Regions from separate parts of the Burkholderia sp. AW33-5 genome, predicted to be linked through region 2. Evidence: riboswitches for the same ligand, from Rfam matches in the RefSeq annotation. Region 2 holds a riboswitch; the other holds the start of a gene.

Region 1 (3,446 bases), on a different contig from region 2:
GACGCCGGCCGCCGACGTCGCGTCGACGACGCCCGGCGGCTTCGTCGCGCTGTACCGCGACGCGATCGAGCGGCTCGAGGCGCAGGTTGCGCGCGGCAACGGCCATCCGCCGATGCGCAAGCAGGAAGTCGACCTGATGTGCCGCTGCCTGCTCAGTTGCGCGACGCTCGCCGACGCGATCCGCTGCGCGGCCGAATTCTGCGAGATGCTGACGCCGCGCGCCGGCGCGCTGTCGCTCGCGGTGCGCGACGGGCGCGCGACGTTCCGGATGGATTCGCTGCGCCGCACGCGCAGCCCGGCCGCGTGCCTCGTCGACCTGACGGGCTTGTTCTGCTATCTGCAGCTGTTCGGCTGGCTGATCGGGCAGCCGCTGCGACCGGACGAAGTCTGGCTCGGCCATCCGCGCCGCGACGACGCGATGCCGCTGCTCGGGCTGTTCAACGCGCCGGTCGATGTCGGCCGCAAAACCTATGGTTTCGCATTCGACGCCGCGCGGCTCGATGCCCGCGTGATCCGCCAGCCGGGCGAGCTGGCCGCGTTCCTCGTCGATTTTCCGTTTCGTCTGATCGATGCGGCGCCGGCCGTCGTGTCATGGGCGCAGCAGGTGCGCGGCTTTCTCGACGCGGCGCTCGCGCGCGAGCAGGCGCTCCCCGCGCTTGCCGAACTGGCGACATGGCTCGGCGTCAGCGAGGCGACGTTGCGACGGCGGCTGGCGGCCGAAGGCAGCGGCTATCACGCGTTGCGCGAGCAGTGTCTCGCCGACGTCGCGCGGCGGTGCCTGCGCGAGTCCGATTGGCCGGTCGCGCGGATCGCCGCGCATCTCGGGTTCGCGGGCGAGGAAGCATTCCGGCGGGCGTTCGTGCGATGGACGGGCGTCGCGCCGAGCCGGTTCCGCCGCGATTGCCGCGCGGCCAGCGCGCCCTTTCCTCAGATGTAAAGGGGTCCTCATGTCTCGCAAGCGAGGATTTGGAAAAGAATCCGGCGAGCACTGACGTTTTTTCGCATCCCCGCGCGCTTCGCCGATTGACGCGCCGGAGCGCTCGCCATTACGCTTGCGCGCTGATGGTTCCCGGAGACGGGATCAAAAGGGAACGCAGGAGAGGCAGCGCCTCGAATCTGCGGCTGCCCCCGCAACTGTGAGCGGCGAATCCGCACTACTCCAAGCCACTGGGAAACCGGGAAGGCCGGTGCGAATAGCGACCCGCGAGCCAGGAGACCTGCCATCGACCCGAGGTCCAAGCAGCCGCGCCGGGCGGGGTGTCCCGGAGCGCCAGGCACCGCCTTTGGCGGTCGCCCCCGTTGCATGGACGGCCCGACCTCAGGACCCTTCAGATGTCCAGTCTTTCCGCCTCCGCTTCCTCGCCGGAAGCGTCGTGCCGTCGCGCCAGCCATGGGCGCGGCGTGTCCGCACGCGTGTGCCGTGCCGTGTCGTTCGATCCGCGCGACGACCGCCCAAGCCGTCCGGTCTCGCGATAGACCGATACGAATCCGGGCGGTACGCACCGCCACCCGCTTACGCTCGCCGTACCCGCAACACGATCACGCTCATTGCCTCATGAATCTTCGCCACTTTCTCGCCACGTCCGCCGCCACGGCGCTGTTCGCCCCGATCGCCCATGCCGCCGGCGACACGGCGCTCCCGCAGCCGCCCCAACCCGCCGCAGCCGCCGACCTGCCGACGATCAGCGTGACCGACACGCGGCACCTGCCCGAATCGTTCGACCAGCGCTATGCGACGACACAGGTGCTCACGCGCGCCGATCTCGATCGGCTGTCGCCGAGCGACCCGAGCATCACGCAGGCGCTCGCGACGCTGCCGGGCGTGACCGTCTCGCAAAACGGCGGCCCCGGCTCGTCGGCGTCCGTGAGCATCCGCGGCTCGTCCGCCAATCAGGTCGCGGTGTTCATCGACGGCATCCGGATCGGCTCGCCGACGACCGGCATCGCGCCGTGGGCCGACCTGCCGACCGACGCGTTCGAACGCGTCGAGGTGATCTCGGGGCCGGCCGCCGCATCATTCGGCGCGAACGCGATGGGCGGCGTCGTGCAACTGTTCACGCGCCGCGCGGCAGGCCAGCCGAACCAGACGACCGTGTCGTTCGGCGGCGGCTCGAACAAGACCTTCGACACGCAGGTGCGCACGTCGGGCACCGTGCCGTCGACGGGGCCGCTCGCCGCGCTCGGCGGCCTCACCTACACGCTCGGCCTGCACAGCTACAACACGGCCGGCATCGACGCGACGCGGCCGTTCGCCTACGGGCACGAGGACGGCCGCAATCCGTATCACGCGCAGGACCTCGATGCGCGACTCGGCTACGCGCGCGACAACTGGTCGATCTCGACGTTCGCGCTGTATCACCGCTCCGACCTGTCCTATGACAACGCCGGCTTTGCGAATCGCGAGCTCGATCATCAGCTGACGACCGGCATCGCGTTCCATCTCGACATCACGCCCGACACCCAGTTCGACCAGTCGTTCGGTTATGCGAACGACCGCCAGTTCCTGTATGCGAGCGACCCGACCATTCCGACCGACCAGATCAACTCGCAGCGCATCAGTTCGTCGACGTCGCTGACCCATCAGGAACACGGCTTCCGGCTGTTCGGCCTGCCGCTGTCGGGCGAGACGAAGGTCGCGTACGACTTCACGCGCGAACAGGCCTTCCTGCCCGTCGACGTGCCGGACGGCGTGCCCACGCGCAACGACTCCGCGTTCTCGTTGCATCAGTCGGCGACGCTCGGCAGCGTCACGATGTTCGTCGCGGGGCGGCACGAGATCATCGCCGGGAAGGCCGTGAACACCGGCAACGCCGCGCTGTCGTGGGCCATCACGCCGGTCTATACGGCGCGCGTGTCGTACGGCAACGCGTTCCGCCTGCCCTCGTTCAACGACCTGTACTACCCGGGCTACGGCAACCCGGACCTGAACCCGGAACGCAGCGATTCGGTCGAGGCCGCGCTCGATGCGAACACGGCGTACGGCACGTTCAGCGCCGCGATCTACGACACGCGCATCAACAACCTGATCGCCTACAACCCCGCGACGCGCTCGCCGATGAACATCGGTCGCTCGCATATCCGCGGCATCGACCTGTCGTACAAGGGCACGATCGGCCGCTATACGCCGGTGAGCGTCGCGGTCGGTTTCCTGAATCCGCAGGACGAAACCAACGACAGCTGGCTCAACCGCCGGCCGCGCCAGACGGTCAGCGTCAACGTCGACCACACGTGGGACGAATTCAACCTGCACGCATTGAGCACGGGCGCGTCGCTGAACTACGGCGGCACGACGTTCGACGACCCGGCCAACACGACGTATCTGCCGTCGTACCTGACCGTGAACCTGCGCGCGTCGTACAGGATCAATTCGCACCTGACGGTGTCGGCGACGCTGTCGAACCTGTTCGACCGTCAGTACATGACCGCGTACGGCTACAACACGCTCG
Region 2 (3,446 bases):
TCACCGCGACGACCGGCACGCCGAACGCGACCGCGAGATCGGCGCTGCTCGGCGTGCCGTCGAACAATCCCATCACGCCTTCGATCAGGATCAGGTCCGCGTCGCGTGCGGCATCGGCGAGCAGCGCACGGCAGCCGGCTTCCCCGACCATGCCGAGGTCGAGCGCATGCACGGGGGCGCCGCTCGCGCGTTCGAGCAACATCGGATCGAGAAAATCCGGCCCGGTCTTGAACACGCGCACGCGCCGGCCGAGCCGCCGGTGCAGCCGCGCGAGGCCGGCCGTCACCGACGTCTTGCCCTGGTCGGACGCGGGCGCGCTGACGAACAGCGCGGGGCAGGCCGGCATCGCTCAGAACTCCACGCCGGGCTGCGCCTTCACGCCTTGCTCCTTGTACGGATGCTTGACGAGCCGCATTTCGGTGACGAGGTCGGCCGCATCGATCAGTGCATCGGGCGCATGCCGGCCGGTGACGACGACGTGCACCGAATCCGGCCGCCCGACGAGCGTCGCGAGCACTTCGTCGAGCGGCAGATATTCGTACTTCAGCACGGTGTTCAGCTCGTCGAGGATCACCATCCGGTACTCGTCGCTTTCGATCATCCGGCGCGCCTCGTCCCAGCCCTTGCGCGCGGTCGCGATGTCGGCGTCGCGATTCTGCGTGTTCCACGTATAGCCGTCGCCCATCGTCACGAAGTCGCATTGCGCGACCGCGCCGAGGAAGTCGCGCTCGGACGTGTGCAGCGCGCCCTTGATGAACTGCACGACGCCGAGCCGCATGCCGTGGCCGAGCACGCGCACGGCCATGCCGAACGCGGCCGTGCTCTTGCCCTTGCCGTTGCCGGTGTTGACGATCAGCAGGCCCTTTTCCTGGGTGGCGGCGGCCTGCTTTTTTTCATGGCCGGCGCGGCGGCGTTCGGTCATCCGCTGATGGGATTCGGCATCGGTCTTCATCGGGAATCGTCCTGTCGAAAGCGAAACAAAGGGTTCAGAGCGGGCCGGCGAGCGCGACCGTCACGCCGCCCAGGATGGATTTGGGGCCGAGCAGCCGGCCCCGCGGCGCCGCGAGCCGCGCGCACGGTTCGGCCACGCCCGCGACGCCGAAACGTGCGAGCGCGGCCGCCGACGGGCCGCTCAATGGCGGTTCGGGGCACTGCGCGAGCTGCGCCGCGTCGAACGCGACGAGCGGCCAGCCGCGGCGTGCGCACAGCATGCGCAGCGGCCGGGCGCGCGCCTTGTCGGCGAGCGTCGCGACGACGGCCGGCTCGGCATCGGGGTAGTGCTTCAGCGCCGCGCGGATCGCGGCATCGAGTTGCGCGGCCGTCACGTCCGCGCGAAACCCGACGCCGAGCGCGACGCGCATCATGCGCGGCCGCCGAGCGCCGCGCGCACGGCCGGATCGTCGGCAAGCGCCGCGACGCGGCCGATCACGACGATCGCGGGCGAACCGATACCGGTCGCGCCCACGCGTTCGACGACGGTGTCGAGCGTCGCGAGCACGTGCCGCTGTCCGTCGCGCGTCGCGTTCTCGATCGCCGCGCACGGCATGCCGCCGGGCACGCCGCCGTCGCGCAGCGCGGCCACGATCGCGTCGAGCCGGCGTATGCCCATGTAGATCACGATCGTCATGCGCGTCGCGGCCAGCGCGCGCCAGTCGGGCTCGTCGGCACCCGCGCCGTGGCCCGTGACGAAGATCACGCCCTGCGCGTCGCCGCGATGCGTGACCGGAATGCCGAGCGCGGCCGGAGCCGCGATACCGGCCGTGATGCCGTTCACGACCTCGACCGGGAAACCGGCCTCGCCGAGCGCGAGCAGCTCCTCGCCGCCGCGGCCGAACACGAACGGATCGCCGCCCTTGAGCCGCGCGACGCTGCGGCCCGCGCGCAGGTGCGCGAGCATCGCGGCGACGATCGCCTCCTGCGGCGTCGACGCATGGCCGCCGCGCTTGCCGACGTGCTCGATGCGCGCGTCGGCGCGCGCATGGCGCAATACGTCGGGGTTCACGAGGTCGTCGACGAGCAGCACGTCGGCCGTGGCGATCGCGCGCACGGCCTTCAGCGTCAGCAGATCGGCGTCGCCGGGGCCGGCGCCGACGAGCCAGGCGCGGCTCATCGGACGCGGCACGGCGCACACCGTGTCGTGGCAGTGGAAAGGGGACGGCGAGCGGCACATCGGCGGCCGGCGGACAGGCAAGGCATGATGGATCGGGCGAAGCCCGCGCGAACGCGGGCGGGAAGCGCACCCCATCCGTCCCCCGCGGATCGGGCGTTCGGCGAGCAGCGGGCTCGCCCCTTGCGTCGGCCGGTATCCGGGCTGGCCGCTTGCCAGGCCGCAGCCTTCCCGCCCGCTGAAGGGCAGTGGCATCGCGGGCGGCCTGGGCGCGTGCGGGGGGAACCGCGGCGCGCGGGCGGCGTACCGTTGCGGGGACAGCACAGGCCGGGCGGACTTCCGCCTCCTGTTTCCCGTTTAACTGCGTGCGCGGAATGCGCATGCGAGCACCGAACGCGGCGCATACGATAGCACAGCGGTCGGCCCGCGCGAACCCGCTCCGCGGGCGCCGCGAGCGCCCCCGGCACGATGCCGCGGCCGGGCCGAACGCACCGCGGCGGCCCGTTCCGCCTTGACGCTCCCCGCACCGCCGCCTACACTCGCACGCGTTTTGGTGCTCGCGCGCGCTCCTCCGGCGCGCGCAGTTAAACGGGAAACAGGGAGCCTGGCTGCACCGCGGTCGAGCCAACCTGTGCTGCCCCCGCAACGGTAAGCGAACGCATCGCGCTTAGCGCGATGCAGCGCCGCTTCGCCGCATGCCTGCCGCATGCGGACGACCGCCACTGGATGCCGCGCATCCGGGAAGGCGAAGCGGCGTGTTCGTCAGCCCGGATACCGGCCAGAACGTGGGGTTCAGCGCCGCGGGGAGGCGGCGCATCGTCCACGGCCGCAGCACGCCCGACGCCCGAACGCTGCCCGCTTCCTTTGCCGACCCGTCAGCCGCAGCGCGCGCGGGCCGGGGCGAAGAACGATCGGCGGCGCGGGCGGGGCCGACGACGGCCGTGTTGGCATTCATCATGTCGACCGTTCGCAAAGGAGCATCATGCTCGACTCGTTCTTCCGCCTGTTCAACGACAGCTCATCCGGGCTGCGCGGCAAAATCGTCGCGATCTATTCATTGCTCGTCGCCTTCAACGTCGGCGCGTGGATCTGGGCCTTCGTCGCGTTTCGCGACCAGCCCGTGCTGCTGGGCACCGCGCTGCTCGCCTACGTGTTCGGGTTGCGCCACGCGGTCGACGCCGACCATATCGCCGCGATCGACAACGTCACGCGCAAGCTGATGCAGGAGGGCCGCAGCCCGCTCGGCGCGGGCCTGTTCTTCTCGCTCGGCCATTCGACGGTGGTGATCGTGATGTCGGTCGCGGTCGCGCTGACCGCGGCGTCGCTCGCGCGTTTCGAG

The links. A riboswitch is a leader RNA that binds a small molecule or an ion and turns the genes downstream of it on or off. The one in region 2 is predicted to bind cobalamin.
Region 1: another riboswitch for cobalamin. It lies ahead of ACV22V_RS07150 (TonB-dependent receptor domain-containing protein); the one in region 2 lies ahead of cobA (uroporphyrinogen-III C-methyltransferase).

The regions. Positions count from the first base shown of each region.
Region 1 covers NZ_JBSAXA010000003.1:96,266-99,711, forward strand. Annotated here, with positions in the region: gene ACV22V_RS07145 (helix-turn-helix domain-containing protein) at 1-937, shown strand, start outside; cobalamin riboswitch at 1,047-1,239, shown strand; gene ACV22V_RS07150 (TonB-dependent receptor domain-containing protein) at 1,556-3,446, shown strand, end outside.
Region 2 covers NZ_JBSAXA010000002.1:627,334-630,779, reverse strand. Annotated here, with positions in the region: gene ACV22V_RS06405 (cobyrinate a,c-diamide synthase) at 1-346, opposite strand, end outside; gene cobO (cob(I)yrinic acid a,c-diamide adenosyltransferase) at 350-952, opposite strand; gene ACV22V_RS06395 (cobalamin biosynthesis protein) at 987-1,364, opposite strand; gene cobA (uroporphyrinogen-III C-methyltransferase) at 1,361-2,110, opposite strand; cobalamin riboswitch at 2,281-2,517, opposite strand; cobalamin riboswitch at 2,642-2,904, shown strand; gene ACV22V_RS06385 (HoxN/HupN/NixA family nickel/cobalt transporter) at 3,090-3,446, shown strand, end outside.